Regions from separate parts of the Mycobacterium bourgelatii genome, predicted to be linked through region 2. Evidence: riboswitches for the same ligand, from Rfam matches in the RefSeq annotation. Region 2 holds a riboswitch; the other holds the start of a gene.

Region 1 (15,599 bases), on a different contig from region 2:
TCGGCGTGTCGCGGACAAACGCGCACGCTCGCGCCCGTTTCGGTTCGCGTACCGTTGGGCTGTGCCTTCTAAGACCACTCGCGCTCAAACCGGCCGCCTGAGTAGTCGATTCTGGCGACTCCTCGGCGCCAGCACGGAAAAGAACCGGAACCGCTCGATGGCCGAGGTCACCGCCTCGGCCGAGTACGACAAAGAGGCCGCCGACCTCAGCGACGAGAAGCTGCGCAAGGCGGCGGGACTGCTCAACCTCGACGATCTCGCGAACTCCTCCGACATTCCCCAGTTCCTCGCCATCGCCCGAGAGGCGGCCGAGCGGACAACCGGGCTGCGGCCGTTCGACGTGCAGCTACTCGGCGCCCTGCGCATGCTGGCCGGCGACGTCATCGAAATGGCCACCGGCGAGGGCAAGACCCTTGCCGGGGCGATCGCAGCCGCGGGCTATGCGCTGGCGGGTCGGCACGTGCACGTCGTCACCATCAACGACTACCTGGCCCGCCGCGACGCGGAGTGGATGGGCCCGCTGATCGAGGCGCTGGGACTGACGGTCGGCTGGATCACCGCGGAGTCGACGAGTGAGGACCGCAAGGCGGCGTACAACTGCAACGTCACCTACGCCTCGGTGAACGAGATCGGGTTCGACGTCCTGCGTGATCAGCTCGTCACAGACGTCGACGACCTGGTGTCACCCAAACCGGACGTCGCGCTCATCGACGAAGCGGACTCCGTCTTGGTCGACGAGGCGCTGGTGCCGCTGGTGCTGGCCGGGACCACGCACCGGGAGACGCCGCGGCTCGAGATCATCAAGCTGGTCGGTCAGTTGACCCCAGGGGAGGATTTCGACACGGACTCCGACAACCGCAATGTCCACCTGACCGAAGCCGGCGCCCGCAAGGTCGAAAAGGCGCTGGGCGGCATCGATCTGTACTCCGAGGAACACGTCGGCACCACGCTGACAGAGGTCAATGTCGCGTTGCATGCCCATGTGCTGCTGCAGCGCGACGTGCATTACATCGTCCGCGACGGTGCGGTGCAACTGATCAACGCCTCGCGGGGCCGCATCGCCCAGCTGCAGCGCTGGCCGGACGGTTTGCAGGCCGCGGTCGAGGCAAAGGAGGGCATCGAAACTACCGAGACCGGCGAGGTGCTCGACACGATCACGGTGCAGGCGCTGATCAACCGCTACGCGACGGTGTGCGGGATGACCGGCACCGCGTTGGCCGCCGGTGAACAGCTGCGCCAGTTCTACAAGCTGGGTGTCTCACCGATACCGCCGAACACCCCCAACATCCGTGAGGACGAGTCCGACCGGGTCTACATCACCGCAGCCGCCAAGAACGACGCGATCGTGGATCACATCGTCGAGGTCCACGAGACCGGGCAACCGGTGCTGGTCGGCACCCGCGACGTCGCCGAATCCGAAGAGCTGCACGAGCGCTTGCTGCGGCGCGGAGTGCCGGCGGTGGTGCTCAACGCGAAGAACGACGCCGAAGAGGCGCAGGTCATCGCCGAGGCCGGTAAGTACGGGGCGGTCACGGTGTCCACGCAGATGGCCGGTCGGGGCACCGACATCCGGCTGGGCGGTTCGGACGAGGCCGATCACGACCGGGTCGCCGAACTGGGTGGACTGCACGTGGTGGGCACCGGCCGGCATAACACCGAGCGGTTGGACAACCAGTTGCGTGGCCGGGCCGGACGCCAGGGCGACCCCGGATCGTCGGTGTTCTTCTCCAGCTGGGAAGACGACGTCGTCGCGGCCAACCTCGACCCCAACAAGCTCCCCACCGAAACCGACGAGGACGGGCGGATCATCAGCCCCAAGACCAGCGGCCTGCTCGACCATGCGCAGCGCGTCGCCGAGGGCCGGTTGCTGGACGTACACGCCAACACGTGGCGCTACAACCAGTTGATCGCCCAGCAGCGCGCCATCATCGTCGATCGCCGAAACACGCTGCTGCGTACCCCAACGGCCCGCGAAGAGCTCGAAGACCTGGCGCCCAAGCGGTACAAGAAGCTCCTCGAGGTCCTGTCGAAGGAAGAGGACGAGGCCGCAGCGGAGAAGCGCCTGGAAAAGATCTGCCGGCTGATCATGCTCTACCACCTCGACCGGGGCTGGGCCGACCACTTGGCCTACCTGGCCGACATCCGCGAGAGCATCCATCTGCGTGCGTTGGGTCGACAGAACCCGCTCGACGAATTCCACCGGCTGGCGGTCGACGCGTTCGCATCGCTGGCCGCGGACGCCATCGAGGCGGCCCAACAAACCTTCGAGACGGCCAACATCCTCGAAGAGGAACCTGGCCTGGATCTTTCCAAGCTGGCCCGGCCGACCTCGACGTGGACCTACATGGTCAACGACAACCCGCTGGCCGACGACACACTTTCGACGTTGAGCCTGCCCGGCGTATTCCGCTGAGTCGCTGAGTATTGCCCGGCTCCACCTCAGTCCGCTGTGCGGACCGCATCGTCGTCGGGCTCGGCCAGATTGCCCAACTCCTCAACAGTCCGCTGTGCGGACCGCATCGTCGTCGGGCTAATGTCACCGCTCATGGAGCCTGTGCTCGCACAGAACCGGGTGCTGACGGTGCCCAATGTGCTGAGCATCGCGCGCCTCGTGCTGATCCCGGTGTTCATCTACCTGATGCTCGTCGAGCACGCCACGGGTTGGGCGGTGGCGATTCTGATGTTCAGCGGGGTATCGGATTATGCGGACGGCAAGATCGCCAGGCTGCTGAACCAGTCGTCAAAGTTGGGCACGCTGCTGGATCCTGCGGTCGACCGTCTGTACATGGTCACCGTCCCCATCGTGTTCGGGATCAGCGGCATCGCGCCCTGGTGGTTCATCATCACCTTGCTGGCCCGCGACGGCCTGCTGGCGCTGACCCTGCCGCTGCTATGGACGCGCGGGCTGACCGCCCTACCTGTCACCTACATAGGCAAGGCCGCGACGTTCGCCCTCATGGCCGGCTTTCCATTGGTGCTGCTGGGGCAGGGGGACGCGCTGTGGAGCCGGATCGTGGGGTGGTTCGGCTGGGCATTCCTGATCTGGGGCCTCTACATGTACCTGTGGGCGTTCGTGCTCTACCTGGTGCAGATGGCACTGGTGATGCGCGAGATGCCCAACGTCAAGCGGACAAAGCCGCGAACCCCGCCGTCGGCCCCCAACGCGGGTGAGCATGGCTGAACCGGATCGGCTGCTCGGCGGCTACGACCCCAACGCCGGCTACAGCGCCCGCGTCACGGCCAGGCCGAAACACATCCCGGTGCCGTCGCTGCTGCGCGCCCTGCTGTCGGAGCACCTCGATCCCGGGTACGCCGCGGCGGCCGCCAAACGGCAAGAGTCGGACACACCCCAGACTCCGGGCAGCCGCGTGACCGGCTGGCTGTGGCAGGCGCTGGCCGCGACCCTGGTCGCCGCGGTATTCGCCGCCGCCGTGGCGCAAGCCCGTTCAGTTGCTCCCGGCGTGCGCAATGCCCAGCACCTGCTCGCGGCGAGCGTGCGGTCGACCAATGCCGCCGCCGCCAAGCTGGCGCAGCAACGCAGCGTCCTTTCGGCGAAGGTCGATGATGTGCAACGAATCGCGCTGGCCGACGACATCGAGGGCCAACGTTTGCTCCGGCAGCTGGACGGGATGAGCCGAGCCGCGGCCAGCAGCCGCATCATCGGCCCCGGCTTGACGGTGACGGTGACCGACCCGGGCGTTGGACCCAATCTGTCCGACGCATCCAAACAGCGGGTGAGCGGCAGCCGTCAGATCATCCTCGACCGCGACTTGCAACTCGTCGTCAATTCGTTGTGGGCCAGCGGGGCCGAAGCGATCGCAGTCGACGGCGCCCGGATCGGGCCGAACGTGACGATTCGGCAGGCCGGGGGATCGATCCTGGTGGACAACAATCCGGCCAGCAGCCCATACACGATCGTCGCGATTGGCCCGCCGAATGCGATGAAGGACGTCTTCGACGACAGCCCGGGGCTGCGGCGACTGCGGCTGCTGGAAGTCTCCTACGGCGTGGGGGTCAGCGTGACCACCAGTGATGCACTGACGCTGCCGGCCGCAACGGTGCGGGATGTCAAGTTCGCGAAGAAGATTGGTTCCTAGTGGAGGAAATCCTGGTGAGAGAGATCCGACCGGCATGATCGGAATCGCGGCGCTTGCCATTGGCATCGTGCTGGGCCTGGTGTTCCACCCCAGCGTGCCCGAGGTAATCCAGCCCTACCTGCCGATTGCGGTGGTCGCCGCGCTCGACGCGGTGTTCGGCGGACTGCGGGCCTACCTGGAGAAGATCTTCGATCCAAAGGTGTTCGTGGTCTCGTTCGTTTTCAACGTCTTCGTGGCGGCGCTGATCGTCTACGTCGGCGACCAATTGGGGGTGGGCACCCAGTTGTCCACCGCGATCGTCGTCGTCCTGGGCATCCGCATCTTCGGCAACGCCGCCGCGTTGCGGCGCCGGTTGTTCGGAGCGTGACGCAGTGAGGACGATGAAGAGGAGGGGCGCCCTTTCACCCATGAGGGAGGTGAGACCAGCGTGAGCCAGGACGTTGACGGGCACGCGGGCGGCGCCAACGAACCCGATCGCACCGCGGCACAACAGAACCAGCCGGCTGCCGAGCCCGCGGCTCACCGCGGCGGGCGCCATGGCCGTCACGAACTGCCCGCCGAGCGGGCCCGTCCCAGAATCAATCCGTTCCGCCGCGCCAAAGGCACCGGGCGGACGGAACCGTCACGGGGTGGTCGCTCACGCCTGGTGTTCGGAGCGCTGGCGGTGTTGCTGTGTCTGGTTTTGGGCGTCGCGATCGTCACCCAGGTCCGTCAGAACGACTCCGGTGACTCGCTGGAAACGGCCCGTCCCGCAGATCTGTTGGTGCTGCTGGATTCATTGCGGCAGCGCGAGGCGACGCTGAATGCGGAAGTCGCCGAACTGCAAAACACCCTCAACGAGCTTCAGACATCCGGCAACAACGACCAAGCCGCAATCGAACGGGCGCAGGCCAAACTCGCGGCTCTGTCCATTCTGGTGGGCGCAGTGGGCGCCACTGGGCCGGGCGTCACGGTGAAAATCGACGACCCAGGCCCCGGGGTGTCGGCCGAAGCGATGCTGGATGTGATCAACGAACTGCGGGCCGCCGGCGCCGAAGCCATCGAAATCAATGACGGACAGCAGTCGGTGCGGGTGGGAGTCGACACCTGGGTGGTCGGGTCGCCGGGGGCACTGATCATCGACTCCAAGTCGCTGTCCCCGCCGTATTCGATTCTGGCCATTGGTGATCCGCCGACCCTGGCCGCGGCAATGCACATACCCGGTGGCGCCGAGGACAGCATCAAACGCGTCGGTGGGCGGATGTCGGTGCAGCAAGCCGACCGTGTCGACGTCACCACCTTGCGGCAACCAAAACCGCACCAATACGCTCAGCCCGTCAAGTGAACCGATCAGCCTGAGGAGCACCGTGAGCGATATCCCGCCGGATCTGCACTACACCGCCGAACACGAGTGGGTTCGGCGCACCTCAGAAGACACGGTGCGGATCGGGATCACTGATTTCGCGCAGTCGGCCCTGGGTGACGTGGTGTTCGTGCAGTTGCCCGATGTGGGCACCAAGGTGACCGCAGGGGAAGCCTTCGGCGAGGTGGAGTCGACCAAGTCGGTGTCGGATCTCTTTGCGCCGCTATCGGGAACGATCGCTGCGGTCAACGGCGACCTGGAAGGTAACCCGCAACTGGTGAACTCCGACCCGTACAGCGCCGGCTGGCTGGTAGACGTACAGGTCGACGGCCCGGAAGCGGCCGGACTGGAGTCCGCCATCGCGGAGCTGCTCGACGCGGAGGCCTACCGCGGAACGCTGACCGAATGACGATTGCTAAGGTCCGAAAGTATCGCGAAGCACCGAAGGAAGCGCGGGTAGGAGAAGCTAGGCTATCGGGCTTACGATCCTGCAAGTGGTGAGCACGTCGCAGGCTGTGCCCGGTACGGTCTAGCGTCACAAGCACGTGGAAGTACGAGAAGTCAGCAAGTCGGCCGAATGGCCCGGTGAGCGAACGCCACAGCGGCCAGTGAGGAGCAGCGGGTGACAGACAACGACCAGACCTCTGACGAAGTCACTGTGGAGACGACGTCCGTCTTCCGCGCCGACTTCCTCAATGAACTGGACGCTCCTGCGCAGGCGGGTACCGAGAGTGCCGTTTCGGGAGTGGAGGGACTTCCCGCGGGCTCGGCCCTGTTGGTCGTCAAACGCGGGCCGAACGCCGGGTCCCGATTCCTGCTCGACCAAGCCGTCACCTCGGCCGGCCGCCATCCCGACAGCGACATCTTCCTCGACGATGTCACCGTGAGCCGTCGGCACGCCGAATTCCGGCTGGAGAGCGGCGAGTTCAGCGTTGTGGACGTCGGCAGCCTCAACGGCACCTACGCCAACCGCGAGCCGGTGGATTCGGCCGTGCTGGCCAACGGCGACGAGGTCCAGATCGGCAAGTTCCGCCTGGTGTTCTTGACCGGGCCCAAGGGCGACGACGACGGGGGCACCGCAGGCCAGTGAGCGCACCCGATAGTCCCGCAGTCGCCGGGATGTCGATCGGGGCGGTCTTGGAACTGCTGCGACCGGATTTTCCCGACGTCACAATCTCCAAGATTCGATTCTTGGAGGCTGAGGGGCTGGTCACGCCACAGCGTGCCGCATCGGGCTACCGCCGGTTCACCGCATACGACTGCGCCCGGCTGCGCTTCATTCTCACCGCGCAGCGGGATCATTACCTGCCGCTCAAGGTGATCCGGGCCCAGCTTGACGCCCAGCCGGACGGCGAGTTGCCACCGTCTGCGTCTCCTTACGGCGTACCAAGATTGGTGCCGATAACCGACGACGCGGACAGCGCCGGGGCGGACGCGGGTGCCGTCTCGTCCACTGCCATCCGGCTCAGTCGCGAAGACCTGCTGGAACGCGCCCAGGTGGACGACGACCTGCTGACAGCGTTGCTCCGAGCCGGGGTGATCACCACGGGGCCGGGCGGCTTCTTCGACGAACACACGGTCGTGATCCTCCAATGTGCCCGCGCGCTCTCGGAATACGGTGTCGAGCCCAGGCATCTGCGCGCCTTCCGGTCGGCTGCCGACCGTCAGTCGGACCTGATCGCCCAAATCGCCGGCCCGATGGTCAAGGCCGACAAGGCCGGCGCCCGTGACCGTGCTGATGACTTGGCTCGCGAAGTTGCCGCGCTCGCTATCACATTGCACACTTCCTTGATCAAATCGGCCGTTCGCGACCTTCTGCAGCGCTGAGGACTAGACTTCGATCGACAGCTTGGTGTCGGCGACGCGGTGAAGATTTGGGGTACACCGCGCCGCCGTGCTGAGTGAAAATCGGACATGGCGGCATGTGCGGAGGGCAGGCGCAGATGGGCGAAGTACGTGTTGTCGGCATTCGTGTCGAGCAGCCCCAGAACCAGCCGGTGCTGTTGCTGCGCGAGACAAACGGTGACCGGTACCTACCGATCTGGATCGGACAGTCGGAGGCCGCAGCGATCGCCCTGGAGCAACAGGGCGTGGAGCCACCCCGGCCACTGACGCACGACCTGATCAGGGATGTCATTGCAGCCCTTGGGCATTCGCTCAAGGAGGTGCGCATCGTGGACCTGCAGGAGGGCACCTTCTACGCGGATCTGATCTTCGACCGCAACATCAAGGTGTCCGCACGTCCATCCGACTCCGTGGCGATCGCGCTGCGCGTCGGGGTGCCGATTTACGTCGAGGAAGCCGTACTGGCCCAGGCCGGTCTGCTCATCCCCGACGAGGCCGACGAACAAGAGAGCAGCGCCGTGCGGGAGGACGAGGTGGAGAAATTCAAGGAATTTCTCGACAGCGTCTCGCCCGACGACTTCAAGGCCACCTAGTTAGCCGGCGAGCCACCGAACCCGGCGAACGGTTGCGGATGGGTCCAGTGACCCTCAAGTTACGGATGAGTCTCATCTCACAGGCTGGACCCTCGACACGCCTTGCGCTTAGCGCCCGCTTTCGGTCGCGGCGGCCATACTTTGATGACGGTTGGATGATCACCGGGATTACGGCGGCAACCTAACGGCGTATGCTCTCAAGCACTCGGGCCTGAGAAGCGAGGTCGTTGGGACGGCCAGTGACGCAGCTAGACGAGAGCGCGATCGGCGAGAGGAAGCACCGTGAGCGAGCAGCCACGTCAAGGACAGCTTGACCTTGCTGACGACGCGGCCGCCGCCCCCGGTGGTGGCAGCGGCACACCCAGCAGGGTGACCGACGCAGTGCAGCCCGGACTGTTCCCCGACGATTCCGTGCCCGACGAGTTGGTGGGTTACCGCGGGCCCAGCGCCTGCCAGATCGCCGGCATCACCTACCGCCAGTTGGACTACTGGGCGCGGACTTCGCTGGTTGTCCCGTCGATTCGCAGCGCGGCCGGCTCCGGCAGCCAACGTCTTTATTCGTTCAAGGACATCCTGGTCCTCAAGATCGTCAAGCGGTTGCTGGACACCGGGATCTCGTTGCACAACATCCGGGTTGCGGTCGACCACCTGCGGCAGCGGGGCGTACAAGACCTGGCCAACATCACCTTGTTCTCCGACGGCACCAGCGTGTACGAGTGCACCTCCGCCGAAGAGGTCGTCGACCTGTTGCAGGGCGGCCAGGGTGTGTTCGGCATCGCCGTCTCGGGCGCGATGCGCGAGCTGACCGGCGTGATCGCCGACTTCCCCGGTGAGCGGGCCGACGGCGGGGAGTCGATAGCCGCCCCGGAGGACGAACTGGCTTCGCGTCGCAAGCACCGCGACCGCAAGATCGGCTAGTAGACCGGCTCAGCCTGCTACGGCGCGCGCCGAGAGCTCGCGGCCGAGTAAACTAGACAACGCATCGCACTTGCGCGGGAGAGTTTCGTGGCCGCCAGCCACGGACGCCGAAGGAGCAATACCTCTCCGTCAACCTCTCAGGCACCCGGACCGCGCTGGACAACGATGCCTCTGGAAAGCGGCGGCGACCCGATACGGGTCCCGCCCGCCGATGGGGAAAGGCACCCGCGTGACTCGGGGCGCCGAATCTCTCAGGCGCCCGGTGCTCGGGTGAAGACAGAGGGGGAGGGCCGCTGATCCCTCTTCCTGTGTCAGGAGTACACGTTGTCGAAACAGTTCGCGGAGCGCCACATCGGCCTGGACGGCCAGGCCATCGAAACCATGCTCGCGGTCATCGGAGTTGACTCGCTCGACGAGCTCGCCGGCAAGGCGGTCCCAACGGGCATCCTCGACAAGCTGACCGACGCCGGAGCGGCCCCAGGCCTGGACCAGCTGCCGCCGGCCGCCAGTGAGGCCGAGGCGCTCGCCGAGTTGCGCGCCTTGGCCGAGTCCAACACGGTGGCCGTGTCGATGATCGGTCAGGGCTACTACGACACCCTCACCCCGCCCGTGCTGGTGCGCAACATCATGGAAAATCCGGCCTGGTACACCGCTTACACCCCGTACCAGCCCGAGATCAGCCAGGGCCGGCTGGAAGCGCTGCTGAACTTCCAGACCATGATCACCGACCTCACCGGCCTCGAGATCGCCAACGCGTCGATGCTGGACGAGGGCACCGCGGCTGCCGAGGCCATGACCCTGATGCACCGCGCCGTGCGCGGCTCGACCCGCCGACTGGCCGTGGATGTCGACGTATTCACCCAGACCGCCGCGATTTTGGAGACCCGGGCCAAGCCGTTGGGCATCGAGATCGTCACCGCGGACCTTCGTGACGGGTTGCCCGACGGAGAATTCTTCGGCGTGATCGCCCAGCTGCCCGGCGCCAGCGGCCGGATCACGGACTGGTCGGCCCTGGTGCAGCAGGCCCACGAGCGCGGTGCCCTGGTGGCCATCGGCGCCGACCTGTTGGCGCTGACGCTGATCACACCGCCGGGCGAGATCGGCGCTGACGTCGTGTTCGGCACCACGCAACGGTTCGGCGTGCCAACGGGTTTCGGTGGCCCCCATGCCGGATACCTGGCCGTGCACGCCAAGCACGCCCGCCAGCTGCCGGGTCGGCTGGTCGGCGTTTCCCTGGACGCCGACGGGACACCGGCGTATCGGCTGGCCCTGCAGACCCGCGAACAGCACATCCGCCGGGACAAGGCGACCAGCAACATCTGCACCGCGCAGGTCTTGCTGGCGGTGATGGCGGCGATGTACGCCAGCTACCACGGCGCCGACGGACTGAAGGCCATCGCGCGGCGCGTGCATTCTCATGCCGAAACCATCGGTGCCGCCCTGGCCTCCGCGCCCAACACAGAGTTGGTGCACGACAAGTACTTCGACACCGTCCTGGCCCGGGTGCCGGGCCGCGCCGACGAGGTGCTGGCCGCCGCCAAGGCGCAGGGCATCAACCTATGGCGCGTCGATGCCGATCACGTGTCGGTCGCCTGTGACGAAGCCACCACCGACGCCCATGTGGCGGCGGTTCTGGACGCGTTCGGCGTCACCGCCACCGATCCCACGCCCGTCGACATTGCGACGCGGACGTCGGAATTCCTGACCCATCCCGCGTTCACCCGCTACCACAGCGAGACGTCGATGATGCGGTACCTGCGCGAGTTGTCCGACAAGGACATCGCGTTGGACCGCAGCATGATCCCGCTGGGCTCGTGCACGATGAAACTCAACGCCGCCGCCGAGATGGAGGCCATCACCTGGCCGGAGTTCGGGCGCCAGCATCCCTTCGCGCCCGCCGCGGACACGCCCGGATTGCGCCGTCTCATCGCCGACTTGGAGTCCTGGCTGGTGCACATCACCGGATACGACGCCGTCTCGCTGCAGCCCAACGCCGGCTCGCAGGGGGAGTACGCGGGCCTGTTGGCGATCCACGAATACCACGCCAGCAGGGGAGAGCCGCACCGCGACATCTGCCTGATCCCGTCGAGTGCGCACGGGACCAACGCCGCCTCGGCCGCGCTGGCCGGAATGCGGGTTGTCGTCGTGGCCTGCCACGACAACGGTGACGTGAACCTTGACGATCTGCGCGCCAAGGTCAGCGAACATGCCGAGCGGTTGTCGGCGCTGATGATCACCTACCCGTCCACCCACGGTGTGTACGAGCACGACATCGCCGACATCTGCGCGGCCGTGCACGACGCCGGCGGGCAGGTCTATGTCGACGGCGCCAACCTCAACGCGCTGGTCGGCCTGGCCCGACCGGGCAAGTTCGGCGGCGACGTGAGCCACCTGAACCTGCACAAGACGTTCTGCATCCCGCACGGCGGCGGCGGGCCCGGCGTCGGACCGGTCGCGGTGCGATCACACCTGGCCCCGTTCCTGCCGGGTCACCCCCACGCTCCCGAGTTGCCGAACGGGCGTCCGGTGTCGGCGGCGCCGTACGGCTCGGCCTCGATCCTGCCGATCAGCTGGGCCTACATCAGGATGATGGGGGGAGACGGCCTGCGGGCGGCCTCCCTGACGGCGATCGCGTCGGCCAACTACATCGCGCGCCGCCTCGACGAGTACTTCCCCGTGCTCTACACCGGGGAAAACGGGATGGTGGCCCACGAGTGCATCCTGGACCTGCGCGGCATCACCAAGTCGACCGGCGTGACCGTCGACGACGTCGCAAAGAGGTTGGCGGACTACGGGTTTCACGCACCGACCATGAGCTTTCCGGTGGCCGGCACACTGATGGTGGAACCGACCGAAAGCGAAAGCCTGGCCGAGGTCGACGCATTCTGCGAAGCGATGATCGGCATCCGCGCCGAAATCGACAAGGTTGGGGCCGGCGTTTGGCCCGCCGACGACAACCCGCTGCGCAACGCCCCCCACACCGCGGAGTGCCTGCTGGTGGCCGAGTGGAACCACCCCTACACCCGGGAAGAGGCCGCCTATCCGCTGGGCAAGACCTTCCGGCCCAAGGTCTGGCCGCCGGTGCGGCGCATCGACGGGGCTTACGGTGACCGCAATCTGGTCTGCTCGTGCCCGCCGGTGGAGGCATTCGCCTGACCCCGACCGACGCGGGTCTCAGACCTCGATCACCGGAAGATCGATCCGGGAGGCATGCAGCGCGCTGCGGTAGACACGCACGGTCGGCGGTCCTCCCGGAAGGATCGCGAAATGGTGGGCGTCGGTGCCGGCGATCGCGACGCGGATTCGGTGCCCAGCGCGGAATAGGTACGACGTCGGCAGCAGATCGAACGTCAGCTCGGCGATCTCGCCGTCAACGAGCGGCCGCGCGTCGCCGCGCGTGAATGTTCGGTAGGGGACCGGCTGGCGATACGGCGGCGGCGCGTCGCTGAGCCGACGATGCACCGCGCGCAGCTGCCCTTCGGTGATATAGGTGACCCGGCTGCGTGGGTCGACGTCTTCCAGATAGACGAAGAACGTGCCGTCACTCGCCGTGGACCTCAAGAACAGCGTGATCAGCGGATGCCCGGTCACTTCGAGGGGACCGTTGAGCGGCGCGGAGGTGTAGGTCAGCAGCTTGGCGTCCTGGACGTCGCGGTCGGGATAGCGCACGTGCCCACCGATGCCCACCTGCGATTGCCAGCGGGAGTGCTGACCCGTGGACGCGGTCGGATCGACCGAGTATTCGTCGGCGGCTTCGTCGCCCTGGGATTCGGGTGGTTCCAGCACGAGTTGCTGCGCCTCGGCCAGGTAGTAGGTCCGCGTGGTGGCCGGCGGCGGCCAGGTGTCGGCCGACTTCCAGCGGTCCTCGACCATGGTGAAGTAGTGCACGGGGGGTTCGGAACCGATGCCGGTGTCGACGCCTTTGAGGTGATGGTCGAAGAACCGCAGGAGTTCGCCGTCGTGATCGAAGGCGGGCTTACGCAGCCCGCGCACCGGATCGACGTGCCAGCCGCCGGTGTGGTTCCACGGCCCCAGGATCAGGCGGCTGCCCGGGGTGGGGACGGTGAGAAACCGCTTTATCGCGGCATGCCCGTACCCGCCGTCGAACCAGCCGCTGTAGTTGTAGATGGGTGCGCCCGTCGCCGCGATGTCGCGCCAATAGTGGTGCGGACTGATCAAATCGATGGTGTGCCCCGTGGCGGCGGCGTCGTCACGGAAGGTGAGCGACGTCGCGAACTTGTGGACGTCGTAGTTGCCGCGATGGGCGGCGATGGCTTGTGCCCGCAGGGAGCGGTCACGATCGTCGTGCACCGGCTGCACACCGGTCACCGGAATTTTCGCCCACCACCCGACCACCTCGTGCAGGGCGTCGCGGTCCATGGCCTCGTTGTAGCGGCCCCACGTTTCGGTGAACCAGGTGGCGTGGATGCCGCCGGGAAACGCGATGTCGGTGTAGACGTCGAAGAGCGCAAAACAGGGGGCGATCACCTTCACCGCGGGATGCTGGTTGACCATCAGGAACTCCGCTGCCGTGCCGTCGTAGGAGTTCCCCAGCCCAGCGACCCTTCCGTCGCACCATGGCTGGCGCACGATCCAGTCGACGACTTCGGCGCCGTCCCGAATTTCGTCCGGGGACCATTCGGACTCCCGCGCCCCGAACGACGCACCCGACCCGCGCACGTCGACGTCGACCCAGGCGTAGCCCGCGGCCACGAACCGCCGCCGGCGCCGCCTGTCCGCCGTGATGTGTTGGAATGGCTTGCCACCGAGGAGCTTTCGCATCGGCTGGCGCCACTGCATGGACCGGTAGTAGCGGGTCTGGTGCAGGATCGCGGGCAGCCGCTGTCCGCTTGCCAGATCCGCGGGCAGGTAGACGTCGATGGCGATCCGGACCCCGTCGCGCATCGTCACATAGCACGACGAATAACGCATACCGCGACGTCGCAAGGATGCGCGTCCGGAGTCCGACGTGGCGTACCAGGCCGCATCCGAGCCGCTGTTTGCCATCGGAGCCAGCCGATCAGCTCAAGAAGCTGCTGACCGCCGAGGCGAGCTCAGGGGACGCCGACGTGGCCAGGTTCTGGTACCTGCCGCCGCTGAGCTTGGCCACCGCCTCCCAGGTCGCGCGGTCCGGGTCGGCGCCGAAGTCGATCACGTTGACCGCGACCGGCTTCGCCGGGTCCTGGCTGCTGCGGATGAACTCCTGCAACCCCGGCCCATCCAGGGTCCGGTCGGTATGCGGCCCGGCGGTGATCACCAGGATCGAATTGTCTTTTCCGGCACGGTAATTGGCCAGCGCTTCCTGGTAGATCAGCCGCAGCGTGGTGAACGACACCGCGCCCCCGTCGGACGAATACTGTTTGTCCAGCGCCGCCAGCAGGGCCGCCGACCGCGGCTGGCCGTTGACCTGATCCGGAAGCGGCCCGGCCGCGACCTCGGACCGCCCCTCATGGCCGTCGAACGTCCACAGCCCGATGATCGCATCGGGCGGCGCCGCCTTGATCTGATTGACAAGCGCCGCAATGACATTGGCCAACCGGCTCTTGCCGCCTTCATCGGTGGGCATCGACTGGTCGAGCATGATGGTTGCGGCCACTCCCTTTGACGGCGTGGCGATGGTGTCGGCGAGGGTGGCGCGGGTTTCGTCGTCACCGACCGACAGCGTCTTGGGCAGGTCCGGGAAATTGACGACTGAGCTGCTCGGCGGCTTCACCCCGCTCACGCGGAAGCCGGCTTTGGCCAGGTTCGCGAGCTGATCGGGCTTGCGCAGGTACCTGGAGAACGCGCTGGCCGCGGTCGCCTGCTCTTGGGACAACCACGAACCGCTGAGCAGGACGGTCGGATAGTCGGCCAGCGCGACGGGTCCCGGCGGAAGCCACGACGCCAGCTTGGTCTTGGCATCGGGCACTGCCTGGCCGCGCTGGAAGAGCTGCTGCTCGGTGGTGATCACCGCGTGCACGGGGCCGGCTGCGGCATCGTCTTTGCCGGGCTTGAGCAGCGCGTTCATCGCTTCGTCGAGGGAGTCGTTGGCGAGCTTGGGTTGCCCGCTCACCAAGCTGCGCACCGCGCCGCTGCCAGCGGTCGGTGGCGCGCCGTCGGGCGCTGAGGCGGCCGCGATGGCCTCGCCGGCCAGGAACGCGGCGTCGCCGTTGCCGGCCAGCGGCACCGCCAGTCGCAGCGACCCCCAGGGGCCGAGGTTCAACCCGGCCAGCGAATCCGGTTTCGTTTGCAGGCCGGGCAGCGCGGCCCAGTTCTGTTTGGACAAGGCCTGCTGCAACTCTGGGCGGATCGCCAACACCACCGGCGACGTCACCAGGGAACGGCTGTCGCTGATGGTCTTCTGACCGGCCGCTGCGCTGAGCCGTGCGGCAGAGATCGAGCTGCCGGGGATCCACAATCCGGGTTGGTTGCCCAGCTCGGAGGGCCATTGGCCGGCGAAGCCGCTCAACACGGCGTCGGAGTCGGCCGACTTGACCGTCACCGACACACATTTGTCGCCGACCGGGCCCGCGGTGGCGTTGTAGCCGTCGGCGAGATTCTTCACCTGCTCGACGATGGACGGGTCGGCGATCACGGCCACGCTGTCCTTGCCGCCCACGCAGTGCGCGGCCGGGTTGCTGGACCGATGAGACAAGGCGTCACCGACGAAGCGCCACACGATCACGGTGCCCACCACCACCACGACCAGGACGAGGGCGACGATGACGCCGATGCTTACTCCCCGTCGTCCGCCGGCGCTGCGGTGACCGCCCTGCCAGCCGCCGGGTTCGCGTTGGCCAGCGGCCTGGTAGAGGGGCGGGGGCG
Region 2 (15,599 bases):
CGGGGGCCGCCAGCAGCGCGTACACGGCTGCCAGAGCGAAGCCGACCACCGCCAGCGCCAACACCATTCCCACCCGGGCGCGGGCCCACGCGGTGGCCAGGGTCGCGATGATGACCAGGCCCAGCAATGGCAAGACCACCCAGTCGACACCGCGCACGCGCCCCACCACGTACTCGCCGGCCGTCGGCGTGACGGCAAAGGCCAATGTGGTCAACACACCGGCGGGAACCAGCACCGCGGCGACACTGCTACGCAGGTCGCGCACCTCGAAGTCGTGAATCGCCGCGGAGAGCCGCGCCAGCGCCCGCAGACTTCGGGTGTAAATCCGCAGCGGCCCGACCCGTTCGCCCACCCGCGCCAGGGCGAGCGAGATCGCGTCCCGGAGGCGCGGCACGGCCAGCAGCGAAAACCCCAACGCCCACGCACTCAGCGCCATCAGGTTCGCCGGACGCGCGTCCAGGTGGTAGGCGGGCGACAACTGGATGGGCGCGCCGTTGGTGACGGCTCCGGCATCCGTGGCCAAACCGCTGAGCAATTGCGGCACCAATCCGCCGAGCACCCCGACCGCCGCCAAGACGACGACGGGGGCCGTCAGCAGGCGTGGTGTCGGCTCGGGTTCGGTGCGCGTCGGGCCCAGGAACAGCAACACCCAGAACCGTCCTATGTAGGCCAACGTCAGACCCGCGGCGAGAACGGCGAGGCCGGCCAGCACCGGCCCGGCGCCGGCCTCCGCCTCGAAGAACAACTCGTCCTTGAAGAACCCCGCGGTCAGGGGCAACCCAGCCAGGTTGGCCGCCGCGATGAGGGCCGCTGCCGCCAGCAGCGGTCTGTGGCGTGCCATGCCGCCGAGGCGAGACAGGCGTTGTTCCCCGGTCGACATCGTCACCGCACCCGCCGTCATGAACAGGGCGCTCTTGGCCAGGCCGTGGGCAAGCACGTAGAAGGCCGCCGCACCGGCCGCAGTGTCGCCGTCGATGCCGTACAGCATCACCACGTAGCCGTACTGCGAGATCGTCGAGTAAGCCAGCACTTGCTTGAGCACATCCTGGCCGAGCGCGAGGACGCCGCCGACCACGATGGATGCCACGCCGACCACCAATAGGCCGGTCAGCACGACCTTGCTGTGCGCGAGCAACGGATGCACCCGGCCCAGAACGAGCACCCCCGCGGCGACCATGGCCGCCGAGTGCAGGTAGGCCGAGACCGGTGTCGGCGCTGCCATCGCCTTGGGCAGCCAGAAATGCAGAGGCACCTGCGCACTCTTGGCCAGCGCCGCCACCGCGAGCAGCGCCCCGGCGACGGTGGCCGTCGTCCCGGGCTCGATGCGGTCGAGCAGGTCAGGTATCGAAAAGGTCCCGTAATGCGCGTACAGCAGCACGGCGGCGATCAGCATGGCGACGGCGCTGGCCACGGTCACCAGCAGCGCCATCAGGGCCGCCCGGCGGGCGTGTGGCTCGTCCCGGTCGAAGCCGATCAGAAAGTACGAGCAGATCGCGGTCACATCGAAGAACAAGAACAGCAGCACCAGGTCCTGCGCCGTCGCCAAGCCCACCATCGCCACCGCGAACAGGGCCATCCACGGCCAGAATTGCCACCGGTCCCGCGCCGGGCGCTCTTTGTGCTTCAGGTGCAGAGACAGATAGGCCGTGCCGTAGCAGAAAACCAGGGCACCGATGCCGCAGGCCAACATCGAATACAGTGCCGCCAGTCCGTCGAACGCGAAGCTCAGGTGCAGGCCCAGCGACGGCACCCATGGCAACGTGACCGTTCCACCACCGGTGCGCCAGGCCCACAGACACACGACGAACCCGATGAGCGCGAGCGCGGCGGAAGTCCAACCTTGCCAGTCTGTCGGCATCCGCTGACGGTCGTCCGTCTCGCGCGTTTCCGCTGTGCTGGAAGCAGTGGTCACAAAGCTCCTCGTCGACAGACGGACACACTCTCGAGCGGGTGATTGCACTGCACAGCCGCGTCCCAGCAGTACCCGCGCAAGGAAAAAGTAAGCCTAGTCGCTTCCGTGGCGTCGCTCACCATGGCCAATGTGCGGGTGAAGCGGCGCCGAAGGCTTAACGTTGTGCCTTGTGGAGTTTGCGGGCGTCACCGACATCGGCCGTCATCGACGCAACAATCAGGACCGGTGGGCCGCGGATGCCGATCAGTCGCTGTTCATCGTCGCCGATGGAGTGGCGGGCAGCACCGACGGTGAACTGGCCGCTGCCCTGGTAACCGAACTGCTGCCGACGTACGTCGCCCGCCATCTCAAACCCGACGTCGAGGGCGAAGTCGTCGAAATCGAGCCAGAAGCGCTCGGCCGCGCGATTGAGGATTTCTGTGCCGACTTCCGCGGATATGCAAGCACCGATCCCCGGGCCGCCGGTGCCACCAGCACCGTGGTGGCGGCGGTGGTCACGGGGTCTCGACTTCTGGTGGCCCATCTGGGCGACAGCCGCGCATACCTGCTCCGCGACCAGGAGCTGCAGTGCCTGACCCGCGATCACAATCTGCTGCGGGAGCTCATAGACGCGGGCAAGGTCGATGTCGCAGACGCCGACCGGCACCCGGCACGCAACACGCTGACCCGGCATGTGGCGATGCTGCCGCGGGCGCTTCCCGATAGCTCTGCGGTGGGTCTGGAGCCCGGCGATCGGATCCTGCTGTGCAGCGACGGCCTCTACAGCGTGGTCGACAAACCGTCCCTGGAGCGAATACTGGCGTCGCATCCCGTACCCGAGGATGCTTGCACCGCTCTGGTCGCGGCCGCCAACGAGGCCGGCGGACCGGACAACATCACCGCCATCGTCATCAACGTCTAGCGCGCGGCCTGACTTTTCGGTGTGACGGGCGCCTCACGACCGCATCCGTGACATGGCGCCTGTACATAACCTATATTCGTATCCGATACACAAGTGAATCTGACGCCGTTGACGCGCCGTGGGAGAACCTCTTCACCGAGGTGCCGTAGGAGCAAGATCCTCCCCGGGAATCTCTCAGGCCCAAGTACCGCAGCGCCGAGGCGACTCTGGAGACAAGGCCGGCTTTGGCCGGGCTTACCGAAGGTGTACGGCTGTGCCGCCAAGCACGGCCCCAGACTCTCAGGTTTCAGGACAGAGCGGGGAGGGCGCACCCAGCCCGGTCATCGGGCCCACTGAAACCGGAGTTGCCCCCGTGTCCGACATGCATGCCCACGTTCCCAACGGCCTTGCCGGGACCGCCGAACTGACCTGCAAAGCAAGTTCCACCCAAACCTATTTCACCGCAAACGTTTCCAGAGACAAGGCGCTGACATGACCGTGACAATGAGTCCATGTATGGGGGCATCATCGCCCCTCCTCGACGTGCACCGCGTACTCGGGGCCCGCTTCACCGACTTCGCCGGTTGGCAGATGCCGGTGCGGTACGGCAGCGAGCTCACCGAGCATCACGCCGTCCGCTCGGCCGCCGGGTTGTTCGACCTGTCCCACATGGGCGAGATCGAGATCGTCGGACCCGACGCGGCGGCCGTGCTCGACTACGCGCTCGTCGGCGCGTTCGGACCCGTCAAGGTCGGCAAAGCCAAGTACTCGCTGCTGTGCGCTGAGAACGGCGGCGTGCTCGACGATCTGGTGGCCTACCGACTCGCCGCAGACCGCTTCCTGGTGGTCGCCAACGCGGCCAACACGGCGGTCGTGCACGCCGCACTCACCCGGCGAGCGGCCGGGTTCGACGCCACGATCACCGACCGCTCCGCGGAGATGGCGCTCATCGCGCTGCAAGGACCCGTCGCGGAGCGGGTGCTCTGCAAGACCGTCGACCCGACTGACGTGGGGACGGTGACCGGACTCAAGTACTACGCGGCAACCGAGTTGCGCATCGGCACCATGCCGATCCTGTTGGCCCGCACCGGATACACCGGAGAAGACGGCTTCGAGCTGTACGTTGCCAACGACCGCGCCATCGATCTGTGGTGGCTGCTGCTGGACGCCGGTGCTGACCATGGGGTGGCCCCGGCGGGCCTGGCTTGCCGCGACACTTTGCGGCTGGAGGCGGGCATGCCGCTCTACGGTAACGAATTGTCCCCGGAGACAACCCCTTACGACGCCGGCCTGGGCAAGGCCGTGCGACTCGACAAAGACTTCGTGGGTCGGGACGCGCTCGCGCAGTATGCCAAATGGGGACCGCTGCGCAATCTCGTCGGGTTGCAGGGCATCGGGCGGCGGGCCGCGCGCCAGGGATACGGCGTGTACACGAAGGACGGTGCGCACCGAATCGGAACTGTCACCTCTGGCGCGCTGTCGCCCACGCTGGGCCACCCGGTCGCGCTGTGTTACGTCGCCACCGGCTCGGTTGGACTCGGTTCCGTTGTCTCCGTGGATATTCGGGGCGGCGACGAGCGCTTTCGTGTCGTCGAGACCCCCTTCTACTCACGGAGCCGATCCTGATGAACACGCTGAATCAACCGCTCGCCACGTTCGACCCCGACATCGCCGCCCTGATCGACAGCGAGCTCGGCCGTCAGGAAGACGGTCTCGAGATGATCGCTTCGGAGAACTACGCTCCGCTGGCGGTGCTGCAGGCCCAGGGGTCGGTGCTGACCAACAAGTACGCCGAAGGCTACCCCGGCCGCCGCTATTACGGCGGCTGCCAGTTCATCGACGGCATCGAGCAGCTGGCCATCGACCGCGTCAAGGACCTCTTCGGCGCCGAATACGCCAATGTGCAACCACATTCGGGTGCCACCGCCAATGCCGCCACCATGCACGCGCTGCTCAGCCCTGGCGACACCATCCTCGGATTGTCACTGGCGCACGGCGGCCATCTCACCCACGGGATGCGCATCAACTTCTCCGGCAAGTTGTACAACGTCGCCGCTTACGAAGTGTCCGAAGAGGACTACCTCATCGACATGGATGCGGTCGCGGAGGCCGCCCGTACGCAACGGCCCAAGCTGATCATCGCGGGCTGGTCGGCCTACCCCCGCCGGCTGGACTTTGCCCGGTTCCGCGCAATCGCCGACGAGGTTGATGCGCTGTTGATGGTCGATATGGCGCACTTCGCCGGTCTGGTGGCAGCCGGACTGCATCCCAGCCCAGTACCGCACGCCCACGTCGTCACCTCGACCACCCACAAAACGCTGGGCGGGCCTCGCGGCGGCATCATCTTGTCCAACGACCCCGCCATCGCCAAGAAAATCAATTCCGCGGTGTTCCCCGGACAGCAGGGTGGACCACTCGAGCACGTCATCGCCGCCAAGGCCACCGCATTCAAGATGGCAGCACAACCCGAATTCGTTGAACGCCAACGACGTTGCTTGGAAGGTGCGCGCATCCTCGCGGACCGACTGACCCAGCCCGATGTGGCCGAGCAGGGCATCACCGTGTTGACCGGCGGAACCGACGTACACCTGGTTCTGGTCGACCTCCGGCACGCCCAACTTGACGGGCAGCAAGCCGAGGACCGGCTGGCCGCGGTCGACATCACGGTCAACCGCAATGCCGTGCCATTCGACCCCCGGCCGCCGATGGTGACCTCGGGGTTGCGAATCGGCACCCCGGCGTTGGCCGCACGAGGCTTCTCGGCCGACGACTTCCGCGCCGTGGCTGATGTCATCGCTTCGGCACTGACAGCCACCAGTGACGACGAATTGGGTCCGCTCCGCACCCGAGTCCAAGAGTTGGCCGCGCGCCACCCGCTCTACCCTGCCCTGAAACAGCCGTGACAATCAGCGTTTTCGATCTATTCACCGTAGGCATCGGACCGTCCAGTTCCCACACGGTCGGTCCGATGCGCGCTGCGAACGAGTTCGTCACCACCCTGCGCAACCTCGGGCTGGTTCATTCCGTCACCACGCTACGGGTGGATCTGTTCGGATCACTGGCGGCCACCGGCGCGGGCCACGGCACCATGCCGGCCATCCTGCTCGGCTTGGAAGGCGCTCGGCCAGAAACGATTACCACCGAGGAAAAGGAACGCCGACTTGCCGAGATCGCCGCTTCCGGAAAGACATGGATTTACGGGGTCATGCCGATTCCGTTGACCGAGCAGGATATCGGCCGTCATCCCGATGTGGTGTTGCCCACCCACCCCAACGGTATGACGTTCACCGCCAGCGATTCTCACGGCGGCGTCCTGCACACCGAGACGTACTACTCGGTCGGCGGCGGCTTCATCGTCACCGGCGAGGCCGGCTATTGCGGGGACGAATCGTCGCCCTTCGTGTTGCCCTATTCGTCCGGCAAGGAGCTGCTCGACATCTGCGAGCGGCTCGACATGTCGATCAGCGAGGTCGCTCTCCGCAATGAATCATGTTGCCGGACCGAGGAAGATGTCCGCCGCGGCCTCCTTCACCTGCGTGACGTCATGGTCGAGTGCGAACGCCAAAGCATCTCGCGCGACGGTCTGCTTCCCGGCCGCCTGCAGGTACGCCGTCGGGCCAAGAGTTGGTACGAGCGCCTGAGTGCCGAAGACCCCGATCGTAAGCCCGAATTCGCCCTCGACTGGGTCAATTTGGTGGCGCTGGCGGTCAACGAGGAGAACGCCTCGGGCGGGCGCATCGTCACGGCCCCGACCAACGGTGCCGCCGGAATCATTCCGGCCGTGCTGCGTTACGCCACGCACTACACACCCGCCGGAGCCGCGGACCCCGACGACGTGGCGGCACGATTCCTGCTCACCGCCGGTGCCATCGGATCCCTGTTCAAGGAGAGGGCCTCGATTTCGGGAGCCGAGGTCGGCTGCCAAGGCGAGGTTGGTTCCGCCGCGGCCATGGCAGCGGCCGGATTGGCGGAGATCCTTGGCGGTACACCGCGGCAGGTGGAGAACGCCGCCGAGATCGCCATGGAACACAGCCTGGGGCTTACGTGTGACCCCATCGCCGGCTTGGTGCAGATCCCCTGCATCGAGCGCAATGCGATCTCGGCCGGCAAGGCCATCAATGCCGCCCGAATGGCATTGCGTGGGGACGGATTTCATCGCGTCACCCTAGACGAGGTCATCGACACGATGCGCGCCACCGGTGCGGACATGCACACCAAGTACAAGGAAACATCTGCCGGCGGGCTGGCGATCAACGTGGCGGTCAACATCGTCGAGTGTTGACCTCGGTCAGGCTCGACCTCGCCGCTTATGCCGGTGTCAGCTGCGGGTACACCACCCCGGTCAGTTCTTCGGACACCGCCCACAGGCGCCGCTGCAGAGCGACGTCGTGCGATTGCGCACTCGACGCCACGAGCGTCGGGTAGCCGCGCATCTCGGCAAACCCGTCCGGCCCGTAGTACTGACCGCCTAAGACGCCCGGGTCGGTCGCGGCGCGCAACACCGGCAGCGCGCCCATGTCGGCATCCTGGAACAACGGCGCGAACAGTGCGGTGGCTGCGGCCATCGGTCGCGGCATGTTCCGAGGTCGAGTTGCTGCAGTTCCACCTCGGCGCCCGGGGTGGCCGCGATGATGCGGGACTGCGCTTCCTTCCCTTTCTCGAGATTGCGCACCGCCAGCACCACCCGCGCGCCGTGGGCAGCCAGCGCGGCGGCGGTCTCAAAGCCCAGGCCGGTGTTCGCGCCCGTGATGACGGCGGTGCGCCCGGTCTGGGCGGGAATGTCGGTGGTGGTCCACTTGGTCATTGGGATTTCCTCGCTATGATCGCCAAAACGGGGCGAGCGCTCCGCTTGGTTGGAACTATACGGAACGCACGCCCCGTTTTGTCAATGCTCGATTTGCGTGGAGGTGTGACTTGGCTCAGCGGCCAGTGCGCGCTGACGCGGCCCGCAACCGCGCCCGCGTCCTGGAGGTTGCCTACGAGACCTTCGCCTCTGACGGGTTGTCGGTGCCGATCGATGAAATCGCCAAACGGGCCGGAGTCGGCGCGGGCACGGTGTACCGGCACTTCCCGACCAAAGAGGCCCTGTTCCAGGCGGTGATCGCGGACCGGATGCGGCACATCATCGATGACGGGTACGCCTTGGCGCAGGCCGAGCAGCCCGGTGAGGCGCTCTTCGCGTTCATCCGGTCGATGGTGTTGCAGTGGGGCGCTGCCGACCGTGGCTTGGTGGAGGCGCTGGCCGGCGTTGGGATCGACGTCAACAGCGCCGTCCCCGGGGTCGAGGAGGAGTTCCTGGGTTTGCTCGGGGACCTGTTGACGGCGGCTCAGCGGAGCGGCACCGCGCGCCAGGACATCACCGTTCCCGAGGTCAAGACCCTGTTGGTCGGTTGCCAGGCCATGCAGGGTTACAACGCCGAGTTGGCTGAGCGCGTCACCGAGGTGGCACTCGACGGGCTGCGAACCAGGTGAACACCACACCCCGACCATCACCTGCGGTTGTCCAGCCGCGATACTGGTAGCCGCGGTTACCACGCAGGGCCCTTCAAGAAATCTGACCGACAATGCCGCCGGGAGAAAATCACATGAGCGCCGAGCAGCCGACCATCATCTACACGCTGACCGACGAGGCGCCAATGCTGGCGACCTACGCCTTCTTGCCAGTGGTGCGCGCCTTTGCCGAACCTGCAGGGATCAAGATCAAGCCGAGTGACATCTCGCTGGCGGCCCGCATTCTCGCCGAGTTTCCGGACGAACTGACCGAAGAGCAGCGCGTGCCGGACAACCTTGCCGAACTTGGCAAGCTCACGCAGGAGCCGGACACCAACATCATCAAGCTGCCCAACATCAGCGCCTCGGTGCCGCAGTTGGTGTCCGCCATCAAGGAGCTGCAGAAAAAGGGCTACAAGATCCCGGACTTCCCGGAGGACCCGAAGTCCGACAAGGAGCGGGAACTCCGCAAGCGTTACGCCAATTGCTTGGGTAGCGCGGTCAATCCCGTGCTGCGCCAGGGCAATTCGGATCGTCGGGCGCCCAAGGCGGTCAAGGAGTATGCGCGCAAGCACCCGCACAGCATGGGCAAGTGGTCGATGGCATCGCGGACACACGTCGCGACGATGAAGCACGGCGACTTCTATCACGGCGAGAAGTCGATGACCCTGGACCAGGCACGCAACGTGAAGATGGTGTTGAAGACCAAGAGCGGCGAGGAGCTGGTGCTCAAGCCGAAGGTGGAGCTCCTGGAGGGCGACATCATCGACAGCATGTTCATGAGCAAGAAGGCCCTGATCGACTTCTACGAAGAGCAGATGCAGGACGCCTACGAGACCGGCGTGATGTTCTCGCTGCACGTCAAGGCGACGATGATGAAGGTTTCGCACCCCATCGTCTTCGGTCACGCGGTACGCACCTTCTACAAGGACGCGTTCGCAAAGCACCAGAAGCTGTTCGACGAACTGGGCGTCAACGTCAACAACGGCTTGGTCGATCTCTACAACAAGATCGAGTCGCTGCCCGCGTCGCTACACGACGAGATCATCCGCGACCTGCACGCCTGCCATGAGCACCGCCCCGAGTTGGCGATGGTCGACTCGGCCAAGGGCATCTCCAACTTCCACTCACCCAGTGACGTGATCGTGGACGCTTCGATGCCGGCGATGATCCGGGCGGGCGGCAAGATGTACGGCGCCGACGGGCGGCAGAAGGACACCAAGGCCGTCAACCCCGAATCCACGTTCTCCCGCATCTACCAGGAGATCATCAACTTCTGTAAGACCAACGGGCAGTTCGACCCGACGACGATGGGCACCGTCCCCAACGTGGGCCTCATGGCGCAGCAGGCCGAGGAGTACGGCTCGCACGACAAGACCTTCGAGATCCCCGAGGACGGCGTCGCCGACATCGTCGACATCGACACCGGTGAAGTGCTGCTCACCCAGAACGTCGAAGAGGGCGACATCTGGCGCATGCCCATCGTCAGGGACGAACCCATCCGCGACTGGGTGAAACTGGCCGTCACGCGGGCCCGCGCCTCCGGAATGCCGGTGCTGTTCTGGCTGGACCCCTACCGTCCGCACGAGAACGAGCTCATCAAGAAGGTTCAGACTTACCTGCAGGACCACGACACCGAGGGTCTGGACATTCAGATCATGTCGCAGGTGCGTTCCATGCGGTACACCCTGGAACGCCTGGTCCGCGGGCTCGACACCATCGCCGCCACGGGAAACATCCTGCGCGACTACCTCACCGACCTCTTCCCGATCTTGGAACTGGGCACCAGCGCCAAGATGCTGTCCATCGTGCCGTTGATGGCCGGCGGCGGCATGTACGAGACCGGGGCCGGCGGTTCGGCGCCCAAGCATGTGCACCAGCTGTTGGAGGAGAACCACCTGCGCTGGGATTCGCTCGGCGAATATTTGGCCCTGGGCGCCTGTTTCGAGGACATCGGCATGAAGACCGGCAACAAGAAGGCCGAGATCCTCGGCAAGACACTGGATTCCGCGATCGGCAAGTTGCTGGACAACGACAAGAGCCCGTCTCGCAAGACCGGCGAGCTGGACAACCGCGGCAGCCAGTTCTACCTCGCCATGTATTGGGCGCAGGAGCTGGCAGCGCAGACCGACGACAAGGAACTGAGCGAACACTTCGCCAAGCTCGCCGACACGTTGGCCAAGAACGAAGAGAAGATCGTCGCCGAGCTCAACGAGGTCCAAGGCAAAGAGGTCAACATCGGCGGCTACTACTACCCGGACGAGGACAAGGCCGCGGCGGTGATGCGCCCGAGCGAGACTTTCAACGAGGCCCTGGCGAAGTCGCGTGAATGAGCCCGTACCGTCGGCGGGGTTGATGGGGTGATATGGCGGCTGACGTCGACATCGAGGCGTCGGGCCTGCTTGACGGCCTCGAGGGCGACGCACGCCGCGACCGGGCTGAACTGATCGCCTGGTTGCTGGACCGGGGGTTCAGCCTCGAGCACATCCGCTCGTCGACCGCACCGGTGATGCTGCCCGCCTATCGGGTTCTTGGGGATGACGGGACCCTCGTCTCGGCGCGGGAGATCTGCGCGTCCACCGGGATCGACCTGGCCTTGCTGCAGCGCATGCATCGTGCGATCGGCCTGCCCAGGACCGACGATCCGGACGCGGCCGTGTTGCCGCGCGCCGACGCCGAGGCGGTCAAACACGCGAAAGCCATTCTCGACCTTGGCTACGACCCCGAAGATGCGGTGGCCGTCATGCGGGTGCTGGTGCAGAGCCTCGGTCAGGCCGCAGCGATGATGCGCGAGGCGGCGCTCAAAAACCTGCTGCGGCCGGGATATTCGGAGATCGACCTGGCCAGAGCGTCCGAGCAACTCGCCGAAGTGGCGGCGCCGCTGCTGGCGCCGATGATGGACGACCTGGTGCGAATGGAGCTGCGGCGCACCGTCGAGCTGGAGGCCGTCAATGCGGCCGAACGGGCGGCCGGAATCTTGCCGGGAGCGCGGCCGGTCAGCGTGGCGTTCGCCGATATGGCCGGATTCACCGGGCTGGGCGAGGCGCTCCCGGCGGAAGATCTCGAACGCGTGGCCAGCCGGCTCGCTGAGTTGGCCCACGACGCGGCAGCCCCACCGGTGAAGTTCGTGAAGTCGATTGGCGACGCGGTGATGTTCGTGTCTTCGGACGCCACGCCGCTGGTGCAAACCGTCCTGGACTTGGCGGATGCGGCGGCAGACGACCTGCCGGCCTTGCGGATTGGCGTCGCATCGGGTTTGGCCGTGACGCGCGCGGGCGACTGGTACGGCAGCGCGGTCAACCTGGCCAGTCGGGTCACCGCGAGCGCCCGTCCGGGAACGGTACTGCTCACCGCGACCACACGCGAGGAGGTGGGCAGCGCCGGGGACTTCGAATGGTTCCCCATGGGAGCACGTCGGCTCAGGGGGATGAGCACCGAGGTCAAACTCTATCGGGTCGAACGGGCGACTCGGAAAGACAGCCAGGCCAATATCAATGAACGATGACGCCTCGAATGATCTTGCCGTCCCGCAGATCCTGGTAGCCCTGGTTGATGTCTTCGAGGCGGTACCTCGTCGTGACGAGTTCGTCGAGCTTTAACTGTCCCGAGTCGTAGAGCCGCAACAGTCTCACGATGTCGTATTGCGGGTTGGCGGAGCCGAATAGCGAACCCCGAATTGTCTTTTCGGTGAGGGCCAGCATGGCACCGGAAATGTGGACCGTCGCCTTCTCCGGATTGGCGAGACCGACGACCACAACCGAACCGCCCTTTCCGACGATGTCGAACGCCGCCGAGATCACCTCTTCGGTGACGGTGCCGACGGTGACGATGGCCTGATCCGCCATCTGGCCCCAGGACAGTTCGACCACCTTCTCCGCAGCCGCGGCTGCGTCCGCAAAGGCATGTGTGGCACCGAATTTGAGCGCGGCGTCACGCTTGAATGCGACGGGGTCTACCACGATGACGTACTTGGCGCCCGCATGTACCGCGCCTTGCACGGCATTGATCCCGACGCCGCCGATGCCATAGATGACGGTGATGTCCCCGGCGCGGACGTTCCCGGCATAGATCGCACTGCCCCACCCGGTCGGCACTCCACAACCGACCAGGACCGCGGTGTCCAACGGCAGCCACTCGTCGACTTTGACTACCGAGTGCTGAGAGATCGTCGCCTTCTGGGCGAACGTGCCGAGCATGCACATGGCGCCGTAATCGATTCCGTCGCGGTGGAACTTGAACGAGCCGTCCGGCATGCAGCCCTCCAGGATCGTCGCGCCCATGTCGCAAAGGCTCTGCCTGCCGGTCGAGCAGTAGCGACAATGTCCACAGCTGGGAATGAAGGCGCAAACGACGTGGTCTCCCGGCTTCACCTTCGTCACCCCGGGGCCCACGTCCTCGATGACGCCGGCACCCTCGTGGCCGCCGACGATCGGAAACCGGCAGGGCAGATCGCCGTCGGTGAGATGCAGGTCCGAGTGGCACAGTCCAGCCGCCGTGTAGTTGATCAGGACTTCCCCCGGGCCGGGCCCCTCGAGCTCGAGTTCGGTGATCTCGAATGGTTGGCCGACCTCGAACAGGACCGCGGCTGTCGTCTTCATGCTTCTTTTCTTACGCCGACTGGATGTGGTTCGGAAGCCGCAAACGGGTCGGTGTAGGAAAGGAGCTAGGCCGACTCAACGTCGTCGGCCGTCCTCACGAGATTCAGAGGTTCTGATGTCCTTGTTCGATGTGTCCGAGCGCGCCGCGCAATACCAGTCAGATCTCCTGGCGTTCATGGATTCGCACGTCTACCCGGCCGAGACCGTCTACGACGAGCAGATGCGGGCGGCCGGTGACCCGCACTTCCATCCGCCGATCTTGGAGGAGCTCAAGGCGGAAGCGCGAAAGCGGGGGCTGTGGAACCTCTTTCACCCGCATCCCGAATGGGGCCCGGGACTGACGAACCTCGAATATGCGCCATTGGCCGAGATCATGGGTCGCAGCCATCTGGCGTCCGAAGCGTGCAATTGCAGCGCCCCGGATACCGGGAACATGGAGGTGCTCACCCTCTTCGGTACCGACGAGCACAAAGAGAAATACCTCAAGCCGTTGCTCAACGGCGAGATCAGGTCGGCGTTCGCGATGACCGAACCCCGAGTGGCCAGCTCCGACGCGACCAACGTCGAGATGTCGATGGTCCGGGACGGTGACGACTACATTCTGAACGGCCGAAAGTGGTTCGCCTCCAACGCAATGCACCGCAACTGCAAGGTGTTGATCGTGATGGGCAAGACGGATCCGACGGCCGCCCCGCATCGCCAGCAATCGATGATGGTGGTGCCCATCGACGCACCCGGCATCACCGTCATGCGCAACTTGTCGGTCTTCGGCTATCAGGACCGCGAAGGCCATGCCGAAATCGACTTCCACGATGTGCGGGTGCCGGCCAAGGATGTGCTCAAGGGCGAGGGCGAGGGATTCGCGATAAGCCAGGCCCGACTGGGGCCCGGCCGCATCCATCACTGCATGCGCGCTATCGGCATGGCCGAGCGGGCCCTGGAACTCATGTGCAGACGGGCCCAGTCGCGGGTCACCTTCGGCAAGCCGATCAGCGAAAACGCCAACGTGCGGGACTGGATCGCCGAAGCCCGCATCGAAATCGAGATGATCCGACTGCTGACCCTCAAGACCGCCCATCTGATGGACACGGTCGGCAACAAGGAAGCCCGAACGGAGATCGCGGCGATCAAGGTCGCGGCCCCCAACATCGCCCTCAAGATCGTCGACCGGGCCATCCAGGTGCACGGCGGCGGCGGGGTGACCGATGACTTCCCCCTGGCGACGGCGTGGGCCCACCTGCGCACGTTACGACTGGCCGACGGGCCCGACGAAGTACACAAACGAACGATTGCCAGCCAAGAGCTACGCAAGTACCGGGACGGCGCGGCCCATGGCTCCCATGCCTGACGCGAAGCACATCCCGGGCGTTGACGTCGATGCGGTCTCGCGCTGGCTGGCCGCGCTGGAAATCGACGTCACGCCACCGCTGCAGTTCCTGCGTGTGGGGCTCGGCCAGTCCAACCTGACCTATCGTGTGAGCGACACCGCCGGGCGCGCTTGGGTGCTGCGGCGACCACCGTTGGGTCACCTGCTGGCGTCGGCCCATGACGTGGTGCGTGAAGCGAGGATCATCGCCGCCTTGGCCGACACCGACGTGCCGGTCCCGCAAATCCTCGGTGTCACAACGGATCCAGAGTTCTCCGAGGTTCCCATGGTGCTGATGGAGTTCGTCGATGGCCTGGTGATCGACACCATGGAGGTCGCCGAATCGTTGACCCCGGAACGGCGTCGCCAGACCGCTGTGTCAATGCCGCACACCCTGGCCAAAATTCACGCCGTCGACCTCGCGGAGGTCGGCCTGCAAGATCTGTCCAGCCACAAGCCCTACGTGCAGCGCCAGCTCAAACGTTGGGCGGGCCAGTGGGAGCTGTCCAAGACGCGCGAGCTGCCGGAACTTGACGACCTGACGCGTCGGCTCGTCGCCGCCGCTCCCGAGCAACGCGAACTCGCCTTGGTGCATGGGGATTTTCATCTCCGCAACCTGATCACCTCACGGGAGAACGGTGAAATTGTCGCGACCTTGGACTGGGAGTTGTCCACCCTCGGCGATCCACTGGCGGATATGGGCACCCTGCTCACCTTCTGGGTGGAACCGGGTGAGACGACCGGCGGTGACTTTGCGCCGTCGACGTTGGAGGGCTTTCCGAATCGCGCCGAGATGACGCGGCTCTACTTGGAGGAGACCGGCCGAGATCCGGCCGCCCTGCAGTACTACCACGTGCTCGGGCTATGGCGGCTGGCGATCATCGCCGAGGGCGTCATGCGCCGCGCGATGGACGAGCCGCTCAACAAGGCGGCGTCCGGAACGCCCACCACCGAACGGATCGATGCCCTCGTCCACAAGGGCATCGAAATAGCCGACGCCGCAGGGATTTAGCGATAGCTAGTCGATCAGCCCGCGGAGTTCCTCGATCAGCTTCACCCGTTCGGCCGTCGTGCCCGCGATGGGTGCGACGGTCAACGTGGTGACCCCGGCCTCGCGGAACGCCGCCACCCGTTCCTTGACGAATCCGGGCGAGCCGATCAAGTTGACGTCGCGCACGAGTTCGTCGGGCACCACCTTCGCGGCACCTTCCTTGTCTCCCGAGAGGTACAGCTCCTGGATCCGGTCGGCCTGCGGTCCGTATCCGTACTTGGTGGCCAAGGCGTGGTAGAAGTTCTTGCCTTTGGCGCCCATGCCGCCGATGTACAGCGCCAGGTGTGGTTTGACGAATTCGC

Evidence for each region. A riboswitch is a leader RNA that binds a small molecule or an ion and turns the genes downstream of it on or off. The one in region 2 is predicted to bind glycine.
Region 1: another riboswitch for glycine. It lies ahead of gcvP (aminomethyl-transferring glycine dehydrogenase); the one in region 2 lies ahead of gcvT (glycine cleavage system aminomethyltransferase GcvT).

The regions. Positions count from the first base shown of each region.
Region 1 is NZ_BLKZ01000001.1:3,064,090-3,079,688, forward strand. Features, by position in the region: gene secA2 (accessory Sec system translocase SecA2) at 62-2,413, shown strand; gene G6N68_RS13300 (CDP-alcohol phosphatidyltransferase family protein) at 2,546-3,181, shown strand; gene G6N68_RS13305 (DUF881 domain-containing protein) at 3,174-4,097, shown strand; gene G6N68_RS13310 (small basic family protein) at 4,132-4,464, shown strand; gene G6N68_RS13315 (DUF881 domain-containing protein) at 4,525-5,421, shown strand; gene gcvH (glycine cleavage system protein GcvH) at 5,444-5,848, shown strand; gene garA (glycogen accumulation regulator GarA) at 6,062-6,529, shown strand; gene ftsR (transcriptional regulator FtsR) at 6,526-7,266, shown strand; gene G6N68_RS13335 (bifunctional nuclease family protein) at 7,383-7,877, shown strand; gene G6N68_RS13340 (MerR family transcriptional regulator) at 8,160-8,795, shown strand; glycine riboswitch at 8,861-8,958, shown strand; glycine riboswitch at 8,961-9,085, shown strand; gene gcvP (aminomethyl-transferring glycine dehydrogenase) at 9,120-11,951, shown strand; gene G6N68_RS13350 (CocE/NonD family hydrolase) at 11,970-13,802, opposite strand; gene G6N68_RS13355 (substrate-binding domain-containing protein) at 13,816-15,599, opposite strand, start outside.
Region 2 is NZ_BLKZ01000002.1:788,040-803,638, reverse strand. Features, by position in the region: gene mbhE (hydrogen gas-evolving membrane-bound hydrogenase subunit E) at 1-1,912, opposite strand, end outside; gene G6N68_RS28655 (PP2C family protein-serine/threonine phosphatase) at 2,082-2,813, shown strand; glycine riboswitch at 2,923-3,013, shown strand; gene gcvT (glycine cleavage system aminomethyltransferase GcvT) at 3,309-4,418, shown strand; gene glyA (serine hydroxymethyltransferase) at 4,418-5,695, shown strand; gene G6N68_RS28640 (L-serine ammonia-lyase) at 5,692-7,074, shown strand; partial or broken gene G6N68_RS28635 (SDR family NAD(P)-dependent oxidoreductase) at 7,100-7,596, opposite strand; gene G6N68_RS28630 (TetR/AcrR family transcriptional regulator) at 7,707-8,264, shown strand; gene G6N68_RS28625 (NADP-dependent isocitrate dehydrogenase) at 8,378-10,615, shown strand; gene G6N68_RS28620 (adenylate/guanylate cyclase domain-containing protein) at 10,648-11,787, shown strand; gene G6N68_RS28615 (NDMA-dependent alcohol dehydrogenase) at 11,774-12,880, opposite strand; gene G6N68_RS28610 (acyl-CoA dehydrogenase family protein) at 12,996-14,228, shown strand; gene G6N68_RS28605 (phosphotransferase family protein) at 14,221-15,258, shown strand; gene G6N68_RS28600 (LLM class F420-dependent oxidoreductase) at 15,265-15,599, opposite strand, start outside.